4 regions of the Kluyvera sp. 1366 genome follow, and region 2 is predicted to be linked to each of the others. Evidence: predicted binding sites of a transcription regulator. Region 2 holds the regulator's gene; each other region holds the start of a gene.
The links. Region 2 encodes Fur, which represses iron uptake genes when iron is present. Its sites were predicted from a motif close to ATAATAATGAGAACNACTATCAA; they were not measured.
Positions count from the first base shown of each region.

Region 1: a site for Fur is predicted at 1,611-1,633, ahead of fhuF (siderophore-iron reductase FhuF). Genes of this name have one in related genera too.
Region 3: a site for Fur is predicted at 1,808-1,830, ahead of fhuA (ferrichrome porin FhuA). Genes of this name have one in related genera too.
Region 4: a site for Fur is predicted at 1,524-1,546, ahead of fes (enterochelin esterase). Genes of this name have one in related genera too.

Region 1 covers NZ_JBTRDW010000005.1:225,623-228,795, forward strand. The annotation lists gene ACVLVH_RS12865 (DUF1435 domain-containing protein) at 1-180, opposite strand, end outside; gene ACVLVH_RS12870 (GGDEF domain-containing protein) at 408-1,502, shown strand; gene fhuF (siderophore-iron reductase FhuF) at 1,669-2,463, shown strand; gene ACVLVH_RS12880 (YbaK/EbsC family protein) at 2,559-3,023, shown strand; gene ACVLVH_RS12885 (MFS transporter) at 3,020-3,173, opposite strand, start outside.
Region 2 covers NZ_JBTRDW010000004.1:194,167-197,339, forward strand. The annotation lists gene fldA (flavodoxin FldA) at 92-622, shown strand; gene fur (ferric iron uptake transcriptional regulator) at 977-1,426, shown strand; gene ACVLVH_RS10225 (hypothetical protein) at 1,488-1,883, opposite strand; gene glnS (glutamine--tRNA ligase) at 2,119-3,173, opposite strand, start outside.
Region 3 covers NZ_JBTRDW010000005.1:51,951-55,123, reverse strand. The annotation lists gene ACVLVH_RS12115 (glycosyltransferase family 25 protein) at 1-1,530, opposite strand, end outside; gene fhuA (ferrichrome porin FhuA) at 1,866-3,173, shown strand, end outside.
Region 4 covers NZ_JBTRDW010000005.1:361,124-364,296, reverse strand. The annotation lists gene ACVLVH_RS13485 (enterobactin synthase subunit F) at 1-259, opposite strand, end outside; gene fes (enterochelin esterase) at 244-1,473, opposite strand; gene ACVLVH_RS13475 (TonB-dependent siderophore receptor) at 1,733-3,173, shown strand, end outside.

The DNA of each region.
Region 1 (3,173 bases), on a different contig from region 2:
CACGGTCAGCAGCAACGCCACAATCATCACCACTCGCCATTGACTGAAACTCGGTTCCCATAACGCAAAAATCGGCATCGCCGCGCAGGGTAATAACACGCCCCAACCGCTATCCAGACGTTTACCCATTACCCAGCTCACGCCCCATAGTCCGCAGGCGGCTATTATCGCCATGATCATCGCGCAACCCTCAAATGATAAATATTCGCATTATCATATGACAATATTTCTCATCTTGCAGCGAATTTTTGTCGCAAGCCATGCCGGATGACAGAATTACTGGAAAATGCTAAATTGCCGCCGATAACAATATCGCTAACACAACAATAACGTGCTCTCTATCCGGGTAGGTAAACTATTACTTGCGGGTAGCGCTTTGATATATCAGGGCTGTCACGAGAATAATAATGAAATTACAATCTTATGATGAGTTGAAACAGAGTAAATATCGGCTGTCGCTGATGCTCTTTCTGTTTCTTAATGTCGCCGTTTCACTTTTTTGCCTGCTGCCGATTTTAGGCAGCGATAGCCCAATACGCTCGCTGCCGGTGGACGTTGTAGCGGGCTTCAGCTCCACGCTGCTGGTTATTTGCTTAATGGCGTCAAAACAAAAATTACCGCTATTAAATCCTGTGGCTTTTATTTTGGGTGCGCTGTGGGCGTGGCATATTAACCACAGATATCATCTGGTTTACTATTTTGATGGCAGCTTTTTAATTATCAGCCTGTTAAGCGTGTTCTTTATCAGTGCCATTGCGCTGAGTGATTATTTGATTGCATTCTGTTTACACATCACGCCGCCGGTATTAACCGTGCTGTTATTGGATGATGGTCAGCATTTAATGATGATCTTATTCACCATTACGCTGCCATTAATCGGCTTTTCACTGCACCATTTAATGCGTCGTCGCTTCGATACTTTTACCCGTCGGCTGGTGAGCCAGCTGTACGAGGAAAAAGAGAGCTTCAGCGATTTGAGCATGCTCGATCCGCTTACCGGCCTGTACAACCGCCGTGGATTGAAGAATCGCCTTGATACCATTATGGAAAACCACGCCGGCAGCCACTTTGTGCTGCTGCTGGATATCGACCACTTCAAAGCCTACAACGACAATTACGGCCATGCGATGGGCGATCAGGCGCTGGCGCGCGTGTCCGTGGCGATCCGCGACGCGGTACGTTCGCGCGATGTGGTCACACGCTACGGCGGCGAAGAGTTTCTGGTGCTGATGACCAATGTGAATGCTTCAATTGCGATGAAACTGGCTGAACGCATTCGTCAGTACGTGGTGGATTTAGAAATTCCGCACCGCTTCAATGAGAAAGTCTCGACGCACGTCACCATCAGCGCTGGCATCGCGCCCATCTTTGCTGACGATTTTGACCAGGCAGTCGCTAATGCTGATCGCGCGCTGTATGTGGCGAAAAATCAGGGACGTAACACTATTCTGGCGTGGGAGGATTTGCCGAAATTGACGCAGGCGAGTAATGAACTGATATAAGGTCTCGTCATTACCAAACGCACACCTCGTCGCGGCGCAATTTATTGCGCGATAAAACGTGCCGCGACGAAATGTGCGTTAACAGACGCATGTGCAGAAATGTTGTTCAAAATGCTGGGAACGATTATCATTTGTCTCTCGATTCCCGTTATCACTCAGGACCGGCATGGCCATCATCACGCGTCAGGATCATCGCTTCAGCGAGCATCCACTGATCTTTATGCAGAGCGATCGCAGTTTAGCGAGCGCACTGGAAGATCTGATGCGCGATCAACGCAGCTACATGCTGGATAACCTCAAGCTTGGCCAGCCGGCACCCGCCGGGACGTTAACTCTGGCTGAATGGTCCAATCCGCTTCACTATCGCCGCCTGACGCAGCGCTACAGCGATTATCTCTATCGCGATCATCCTGATGTGCAGCAGGAAGCTAAGCCGCTGCAATCGCTGTGGGCGCAGTGGTATTTTGGCCTGCTGCTGCCACCGCTGATGATGGCGTTATTGCAGGAACCGCGTGCGCTGAACTGCTCGCCGCATCTGATTCACGTTGAGTTCCACGAAAACGGCCATCCGTGCGCTTTCTGGCTGGATGTGCAGGAAGATGAGGATGCGCGCTACCTCAATGCCCAGCAGCGTATCGATCGCCTGATTCAGCAATGCCTGATTCCGGCGGTTAACGGCATGACGCAGCACGGTGATATCAATGCGAAGCTTATCTGGAACAACATGGGCTTTTCGTTTTACTGGTTCCTTGGTGAATTGAAAAACCAGTTGCCAGAAGAGAAGATTTTGCAGCTGGAACAGGCGCTATTTTTCAGCAAATCCCTGCTCGATGGCAGCGATAATCCGCTGTATCGCACCATGATCCCGCGTAATGGCGAAATGGAACGACGCAGCTGCTGCCAGCGCTATCGTATCCCCGATGTAGAACGTTGCGGTAACTGCACGTTAAAAGCGGTGTAGCACCCGCGCATTCTGTTACAGATTCTCCTTTTCTCCCGTTTACACTTTTCCAGGCTTATGGCATTTTTTCGGCTCTGTTTTTACCGGAGATAACAATGAGCCTGGAGTCGGTACGGCACTTCTTTGCCGAACATGCACCGGATATCGACATCATCGAGATGCCGGAAAGCACCGCCACCGTTGAGCTGGCCGCACGCGTTCATGGCGTTCAGCCTGGGCAAATCGCCAAAACCCTGTCGCTGAAAGTGAAAGATGCCATCGTGCTGATCGTTACGCGCGGCGATGCGCGTCTCGACAACCGCAAGCTGAAAGCTGCGCTCGGCGCCAAGGCGCGCATGTTAAGCGTGGATGAGGTGGTGAACTGGACCGGACATCCGGTCGGCGGCGTTTGCCCGTTCGGGCTGGAAAATCCGCTTACCGTCTATTGCGATGTGTCGCTGCGCAGCTTTGATGAAGTGCTGCCCGCAGCCGGATCGATTCATAGCGCGGTGCGCATTTCGCCGCAGCGCATGGCGGAACTCACCGCGGCGAAATGGGTTGACGTCTGCGAGACGCTTTAAGACGACTCGCGCGCGGCGGCACCGGAGATTTCGATGCCGCGCGTCTCGCGACCAAAGGCCACTAACACGCAAATCAGCACCGCCACCGTTCCGGCGACAATCGCCATACCCAAACCATAATTGCCGCCGTGCGCCTCGGCGATACGCGAC
Region 2 (3,173 bases):
TCCGCACTTTTTACCGGTCTGCTATTATTCGCATAACTGTGCAGTCAACTGACTTACTTTCACAATCAGGATTTAAGAGGTTACCTAACCCATGGCAATCGTAGGCATTTTCTTCGGCAGCGATACCGGCAACACTGAAAACATTGCAAAGATGATCCAGAAACAACTGGGTAAAGATGTCGCCGAAGTGCATGACATTGCTAAGAGCACCAAAGAAGATCTCGAAGCGTTCGACATCCTGCTGCTGGGTATCCCAACCTGGTATTACGGCGAAGCGCAGTGTGACTGGGACGATTTCTTCCCGACGCTGGAAGAGATTGATTTCAATGGTAAGCTGGTAGCGCTGTTTGGTTGTGGCGATCAGGAAGATTACGCCGAGTACTTCTGTGATGCGATGGGCACTATCCGTGACATCATTGAGCCGAATGGTGCGGTGATCGTCGGTCACTGGCCAACCGAAGGCTATCACTTCGAAGCCTCTAAAGGCCTGGCCGATGACAAAAACTTCCTTGGTTTGGCCATTGACGAAGACCGTCAGCCGGAATTGACCAACGAACGCGTTGAGAAGTGGGTGAAGCAGATCTTTGATGAGCTGCAGCTGAAAGAGATTATTGAAGCTTAATTCCCTGCTCTGCCCGATGTGCGCACTGCCTCACATCGGGTAACGGAATTTCCTATAAAAATAATAGCTACGGTTTTTTAACTTTTCCCCGCAAATCTGTAGAATACCCGCAATGGTCATCCGCTTATTCCTCTGGCAGTAGAATGAGGCTGAGTGAAATGGAATCCAAAACCCAAGCGTCTTGAAGACGTTAGTGACGATATCCTTACAAACTTTGGTGATTAAGGACGTTGCCTTGGTTTTCATTTCACTGCTTGAGTTCTATAATGAGACGCAAATGAGAATGCGCGTTGACCTAAACATTCAAGGCCCCTGCGCCGCAAGTGACTAGCAAAGTAACAGGACAATATCCGCATGACTGACAACAACTCCGCATTGAAGAAGGCTGGCCTGAAAGTCACGCTACCCAGACTGAAAATTCTGGAAGTGCTTCAGGGACCCGGCCCAGAGTCCCATCACGTCAGTGCGGAAGATTTGTATAAGCGCCTGATTGATATGGGCGAAGAGATTGGTCTGGCAACGGTGTATCGCGTTCTTAACCAGTTTGACGACGCGGGCATCGTAACCCGTCACAACTTTGAAGGCGGCAAATCTGTCTTCGAACTGACTCAGCAGCATCACCACGATCACTTGATCTGCCTGGATTGTGGCAAAGTTATAGAATTCAGCGATGAATCAATCGAAACGCGTCAGCGTGAAATTGCCACTCGCCACGGCATTAAGCTCAGCAACCACAGCCTGTACCTGTACGGTCATTGTGCTTTGGGAGACTGCCGCGAAGACGATACGCTCCACGATAAGTAATTGAGTGTGCTATGCAGTATAAAAAAAACCGGCGCTTGAGCCGGTTTTTTTATGCCTGTAATCAGGCGACAAGCGTTTCCTGCAGGTAGCGCCAGCGCGGAATGGCGGTGCTGCAATCCAATACCGCCAGTGAAATGCGGCTCTGATTGATGCCGTTCATCATCTGTAATTCACGATACTGAATCGTCACTTCCTCGCTTTGCTGCGAGATGATGGCGTGCTCACTGGTGGCAATGCGCATGCCTTCACGCTGCCCCTGTAACTGGCGAAACAGCACTTCCATTTCATTGAGGTCCAATCGTTTGCCTTGCGGCGTGACCATTTTGAACTCGGGATGAAAGTGCGATAAAAACAGATCAATGCTGTCGTCACTGCCTTCCGCCTGATTGAAAATACGTTCAATAAGCTGATGTAAAACCACCACGCTATGCCTGGCTTCCTGGGCGAGAGTTGTCATTTTTTTTCCTTAGATAAGCCGCAGAGCACCGTCTGAGAGCGCATAGCCTACCTGAAAAAAAGTTTTTCACACTGCCAAATGGGTTAATTTTTCTAAAGTCAGAATAGTCGCAAATAGGGAATTAAAGGCGAATTGAGGCGTGCAGCATAAAAGGTCGTATCTGGCCAAATTGAGATAATAAAAAAGGGCGATTGCTCGCCCTTTCATGATCTTATCGTGCTCGCGACTAAAACTATTAATCGCCGATTTTTGCCCAGGTATCACGCAAACCTACGGTGCGGTTAAACACCAGCCTGGAGGGCTGTGAATAGACGCTATCAGCACAGAAATAGCCTTCACGTTCGAACTGGTACGGTGCCATCGAATCGGCAGCACGTAAACCAGGCTCAACGAAGCCCTGTTTGATTTCCAGTGAGTTTGGGTTGATGGTGGTGAGGAAATCCTCAGCCGCGCCCGGATTTGGCACACTGAACAGACGATCGTACAGGCGGAATTCCGCTGGCAGCGCGTGGATTGCAGAAACCCAATGGATAACACCTTTCACTTTACGGCCATCGGCCGGATCTTTGCTCAGCGTATCAACGTCGCAAGTACAATAGATGCAGGTAATATTGCCTTCAGCATCCTTCGCCACACGTTCGGCACGGATCACGTAAGCATTACGCAGACGCACTTCTTTACCCAGCACCAAACGCTTATACTGCTTGTTGGCTTCTTCACGGAAGTCAGCGCGATCGATCCACACTTCACGGCTGAATGGCACTTCACGCGTGCCCATCTCCGGTTTGTTCGGATGATTCGGCATAGTGATGATCTCATCGTGACCTGCAGGCAGGTTCTCGATCACCACTTTCAACGGATCCATTACCGCCATCGCACGCGGTGCGTTTTCATTGAGATCGTCACGAATGCACGATTCCAGTGAAGCCATCTCCACGATATTGTCCTGTTTGGTCACACCAATACGGCGGCAGAACTCACGGATAGAAGCGGCGCTATAACCACGACGACGTAGACCCGAAACGGTTAGCATGCGCGGATCGTCCCAGCCTTCTACCACCTTCTCGCTCACCAGCTGAGTCAGTTTACGCTTCGACATCACCGCATATTCCAGATTTAGGCGTGAGAACTCGTACTGACGCGGATGAACCGGAATGGTGATGTTATCCAGCACCCAATCGTACAGACGACGGTTATCCTGGAACTCCAACGTGCAGAGAGAGTGCGTAATGCCTTCGATCGCATCCGAAATGCAATGAGTGAAGTCGTACATCGGGTAGATGCACCACT
Region 3 (3,173 bases), on a different contig from region 2:
AGCGAGCAGCGCATCCGAACGAGCAAACGTCTGTTTGTAATCATGTCCGCTATCCCACTCCACATTTGAACGATGTTTTGCGGCATCAAACAGTTGCTGATACAGGCTGCGCGCGGTTGCGCTGGCTTCCCCTATCCACTGACTCAGTAGCGGGTGAGGGCGAATGATCAAATGGATATCCGCACGCTCAATCAGCTTTAAAAAAGCGGCGCCGTAGAGCGTAAAAGTGGTAGACATTTTGCGACCGTCAGGCAGCACAAAATGCGGCGTCCAAAGCAACGTTTTGATCTTTGTGGGTGGCTTTTCGTCGGGCAGATGAAAGCGGCGCTGATAGTGGTCAAACTTGGGGTGACCCGTAACATAGACGTGGTTGTTGCCCGCGTCGCACTGAATACCAAACTCCGCTTTATGTCGCTCCGAGCGAGAAAAAATCCACGTCGCCAGATTTTGGCACAGCAAATTAAATTGATAGAGTTGGACCTCTTCACTGATGCCGCTATCGAGCGCATAAGGGATGTAAGCGATTTTCACGCCGCGCTCATGCAGGTAGTCGCTGCGAAAGGCTTCGGGGCGTGCTTCGTCGTAAGGGTTTTGCAAGAACACCACATCGGGCTGACGCTCCTCCAACTGATAGTCTTCAAATCCTGTGTAATCCAGCCCTCTTTCACGCAGAATCTCACGCTGAATATCGCCATTAACATCGCTCGCCTTCCAATTCAGGTAAGGCACCACCACGATGCGGCAATCGAACGCGGGATTGGCCTGCATCGCCTCAATCACCGATTCAAAGTTCGTCCAACCCGGTGGCCACTGGAAGTAAAAGTCGACTTTAATTGGGCCTGAAGTGGAGGGTGTGAATTTGGCGGGCGCAACGATTTGACTCAACGGTTTTCTGAAGAGTGCGCGGTAATCTACCGTTCTATTTTCGATATCGCTTTTATCGAGCCGTTGTACACCGGCGTTGGGGAATACGCCCAGCCAAAGATCCTGCTGCATCAGGCTATTCCAGTGCACATCAAGGGCATATTGTGCCTGCGCACCACCTTGCAATTGCGCCTGCAGCGCCTCGCGATAGTTTTCAATCAGCCTGGTGTAATAGCGGTGATTCACGATATAGGCGCATGCACACCACGCGAAGTTAGCGCGCACGATATAGTCCACACTTTTTAACGGCGTGACGCGGCGATAATTGGCCGCCAGAAAAGCCACTTGCCAGTTGATTTGCGGCAGGGCGGCAAAGTAGCGGTTGAGATTGTCGAAGTTCTTCTGGCTTTCATTGAAGCTAAAATCATCCTCCAGAATCAGCACGCGCTCCCAGCCGTTATCGCGTGCCATCTCCAGCGCGGCGATATGCGATTGCGTGCAGCCGATGTAGCCCTTTTCATGCTTGATCGCGTCCAGGCGAATGACTTTTTCAGCGGTTAAACCCAGCTTTTTAAGTTGTTTAGTGATGCGGGTTAATCGGTCTTTGCGTTTCTTCAAATTGATAAAGATAACGCGATCAACAATGTTCCAGTTTATAGCGGTCATGACTGTGTCTGCAGGAAGGAGAATGCAGGACATAAGCAATTAGCGGGCCATTTTTTTAAATTTATGATTTTACTCGTTATCGTTGGTTTGATGCTCTGTCGGGATGAAATAAACTTCCTCTGTGCGGCAATGCAATTTCCCGATTGCCGGCCTCCGCTCCTTTTATTGCTCATTTATTATTTGCGATCATGAATATGCGCGATCTGGCTGTAAACGCCGCGCTTACAGGCATTAATCGTTGCGAATATGACGCTATTTCGCCTAAAATCCGTGCGTCATAATAATCATTCTCGTTTGTATTCGCCTGCATCGACTTTTTTCGAGAGACCTCACTTATGAATACGCGAAACACTAATCCTTGTTTCTTACGCCCGCGTTCGCTGGCTTGGTTTATTTCACTGACTATGGGTACGTTCAGCGTGCAGGCGTTGGCAGAAGATACCGTGGTGGTTAGCGCCGATGGCGGCAGCGGTGTCGAGCAAGAGAGAGCGTGGGGCCCGTCGCCAACCATTGCGGCCAAACGCAGCGCCACCGGCACCAAAACCGATACGCCGATTGAGAAGAACCCGCAGTCAATCTCGGTAGTCACGCAGGAAGAGATGGCGATGAAAAACGTCACCAGCGTGAAAGGGGCTTTCAACTACACGCCAGGCGTGTTGACCGGTAACCGCGGTAGCTCCAATGTTATCGATGCGCTCTCTATTCGCGGCTTCAGCGAAACCAACACCAACCAATATCTTGATGGCCTGAAACTGCAGGGTGATAACTACTCTGAGTTTGCTATCGATCCCTATTTCCTTGAACGCGCCGAACTGTTGCGCGGTCCGGTTTCGGTGCTGTACGGCAAGAGCAATCCGGGCGGCGTGGTGTCGCTGGTGAGTAAGCGTCCGACGCAGGAGACGCTGCGTGAAGTGCAGTTCCAGATGGGCACAAACAATCAGTTCTCCACGGGTTTCGATTTCGGCGGCTCGCTGGATGATGACGGCGTTTACAGCTATCGCCTGACCGGTCTCGCGCGTAGCGCCGATGCGCAGCAGGATATGAACAAAGAGAAGCGCTACACCATTGCGCCATCATTCAGCTGGCGTCCGGATGAGAATACGCGTTTCGATTTGCTAACCTACTTCCAGAACGAACCGGAAACCGGCTATTACGGCTGGTTGCCGCGTCAGGGCACCGTGGTGGGCATCACGCGTCCTGACGGCAGCAGTTACAAGCTGCCAACTAACTTTGATGAAGGCGAAGACAGCAACAAGATTTCGCGCAACACGAGGATGGTGGGCTACAACTTCGAGCACAGTTTCAACGACACCTGGACGGTGCGGCAGAATTTGCGCTATGCGGATCTGAGAACGGATTATCGCAGCATTTATGGCAATGGTTTTAATGCCGCAACACAGCAAATCACCCGCGGTTCAGCGGTTTCTGATGAAAAGCTCAACCAGTTTGCAGTCGATAACCAGGCGCAGGCCAAATTCACCACCAGTCAAATTGATCACACACTGTTGCTGGGTGTCGATTTCCAGCGCACGCGTAATGATATTGATGCGCAATTTGGTACCGCATCACCGCTGAATGCCTTTAATCCACAATATGGCGACGACAGCGTGACGCCGTTCCCTAATCCTTATCAGCACCTCAAT
Region 4 (3,173 bases), on a different contig from region 2:
GTGGCTGCGGCCACTGCAACGCTTCGCCTTCCACCTCACCAAAGGCCATATTCAGCGTGTCGGCTTCCTGCATGCCCGCAACGATCGCCTTCGCCAACAGGGCGCTATCAATCTCACCGCGCAGTTCGACAAAGTGCGCCACCGCGTAAGCGTTGTGGTGAGGTGACAGCTGATCGGCAATCCAGATGCCGGGCTGTGCCGCGACTAACGGCAAGGTTTGTTGGTCGGTCATAGGCTTATTCATCAGGGATTCGGACATGGATGCTCCGGTTTGCTCCACAGCGCTTGCAGGCCATTCAGCAGGCCGCCGCGCCAACAGAGCGCGTCATGGCCGCCTTCCACCGGCAGGTAATTCACCTGATAGCCGGCAGCGCTAAGCTGCTGTTGAAGTTGTTGATTAGCTTGCAGAATCAAGCCTTCGCGTTTGCCCGCTTCGAGCCAGAAACGCAGCGGTTGACGCGGTGCAAGACCGTTATCCAGCGCCTGTAGCAGCCAGCCGTGCGGATTGCCGCGTTCCGGCCACCAGAAGGAGCCCGATAAGCTGAGCGCGTTGCCAAAGGTTTCCGGCCAGTGCAGCGCGGCAAACACCGACGCCAGGCCGCCAAAGCTTTGTCCGGCGACGATGGTACTGTCCGCCTGCTGGCGATAAGGCGTTGATTGTGCAATTTGCGGTAACAGTTCTTGCTGAATGGCTTGCCAAAACTGCGCGTTACACGGCAGCTCGCGGCTGCGATGTTCGCGGTCAATGATGTCGATAAACAGATACACCGCTGGCGGCAAAGAACCGGCATCAGTGAGCTGCTGCAGCGGTCCGGCAATCGGCATGCTGTGCGCCCAGAATTGCCCGTCAAGCATGATGGCCAGCGGACGCTGTGCGGGATTGGCTGCGCCGGTGGTGTAAATCCACACCTTGCGGCTGTTGCCTAATAGCGCGCTATCCCATTGTTGCTGTTGCAGTTCAATGGTTGGCGCTGTGCCGTTATCCACCGCGTGCCACAGCTGTTGATCGGGTGCGTGAGGCAGATGCAGCGGCGAGACGCCCATGCCGCGACCACCGGACCAGCCACGTAAGCTGTTCAAAGGATCGGCCTGCGCCGTCGGGAATTTGTCGCGCCACCAGTTGCGCAGCGTGGACATGTCGGCAACGCCAGTGAAGTCCGTGGCCTGTTCATCGGGCATCAAACAGTAACTGCCGCGCCAGTTGGCGGGCAGCGAGGTCTGCCAATACCAGACGTTGGTGCCCGCCACACGCATTAACGACTGCGGCGGGCGGCGCTGGTGGTGATCGGTCACGCCGGTAATGTTAATCCACACGCGCTGGGTCGATGATTGCGTCTCATCGCCTTGCGGATCACGCCAGAAGAAGGTGACCTGACATTGGCCATCGTCTGCTAACTCAATGCGGGGAATGCCTTGGGATTGTTGCGCCTGCCACCAGGCTGCACTGCCGGTTACATCATTTCGCCAGGTCATAGGGCTGCCAGTCGGTGTTTACGCGGAGATTTACATAAGCTTGATGAATAATACTATTGATAATAATTTGCATTTGCAATAGGGTGACTGCGCTCAAAAATGAGCACGCCTGTTCCGCCAGAGGCTTACCGTTCGGTAAGGTTGCGCTACGGATGGTTTGAAGGGTCTGGAACTGGGCGCGATATGGACAGGGATCTTCTCACCGGCTCGCCAGTTAAGCATTCAACGGCTTTTTGCTGGCCATCCAGGAACGTATAAAATGAAAAATTACTCACGGTTATCGTTAGCCATTCTGATTGAACTGGGGCTCAGCGCCTCACTGCTTTCCAGCAGCGCCTGGGCAGCAGAGACTTCCTCCAGCAAAACCTCTGCCAGCACGACTGACGCACAATCAATGGACGGCGGCACCTTGATGGTCACCGCGCAGCAGCAGAACCTGCAAGCGCCGGGCGTCTCAACCATTACCGCCGACGAAATCAAAAAACATCCGCCCGCGCGTGATGTGTCTGAAATTATCCGTACCATGCCAGGCGTTAACCTGACAGGCAACTCCACCAGCGGCCAGCGCGGTAACAATCGCCAGATCGATATTCGTGGTATGGGCCCGGAAAACACCTTGATCATGGTGGACGGCATGCCGATCACCAGCCGCAACTCGGTGCGCCTTGGCTGGCGCGGCGAGCGTGATACGCGTGGCGACACCAACTGGGTGCCGCCGGAGATGATCGATCACATCGACGTGATTCGCGGACCTGCTGCGGTGCGTTACGGTAACGGCGCGGCGGGCGGTGTGGTGAATATCATCACCAAAAAACAGACCGATCAGCAGTGGCACGGTTCCTGGAACACCTATTACAACGTGCCGGAACATAAAGCGGAAGGCGCCACTAAGCGCACTAACTTCAGTCTCGAAGGGCCGCTGGGCGATGATTTCAACTTCCGTTTGTACGGTGGTTTAGCCAAAACCCAGGCCGATGCCTATGACATCAACGAAGGGCATGCGGCGGCGCGCACTGGCAGCTATGCGGGCAGCTATCCGGCCGGTCGTGAAGGTTCGGTTAATAAAGATATTAATGCTTTGCTGAGCTGGGCGTTTGCACCGATGCAGACGCTGGAGCTGCAGGCCGGTTACAGCCGTCAGGGCAACCTGTATGCGGGTGATACGCAGAACACCAACACCAGCGCGCTGGTGAAAAGCCTGTACGGTGATGAAACTAACCGCCTGTATCGCCAGAACGTCTCATTAAAATGGACCGGCGCATGGGATAACGGCGTCAGCACCAATACCTACGCGCGCTATGAGAAAACCCGCAACTCGCGTATCAATGAAGGTTTGGCCGGCGGCACCGAAGGCATCTTCTCTAACAGCGGTTTCAACACCATTCAGCTGGATGACGTGCTGCTGCATAGCGAAGTCAGCATTCCGTTTGAGCTGCTGTTTAACCAAACGGCGACGCTGGGTACCGAATGGAACCAGCAGCGCATGAAGGATGGCTCTTCCAACACGCAGGCGGCGAGCTACGGTGCGGTGCCGGGCATCGATAACACCGGTCGCAGCCCGTATTCCCAGGCAGAGATTTTCTCGCTGTTTGCGGAAGACAACATGGAGCTGACCGACAGCACCATGCTGACGCCAAGCCTGCGTTTCGATCATCACTCGATTGTTGGCAATAACTGGAGCCCGTCGCTCAACCTGTCAC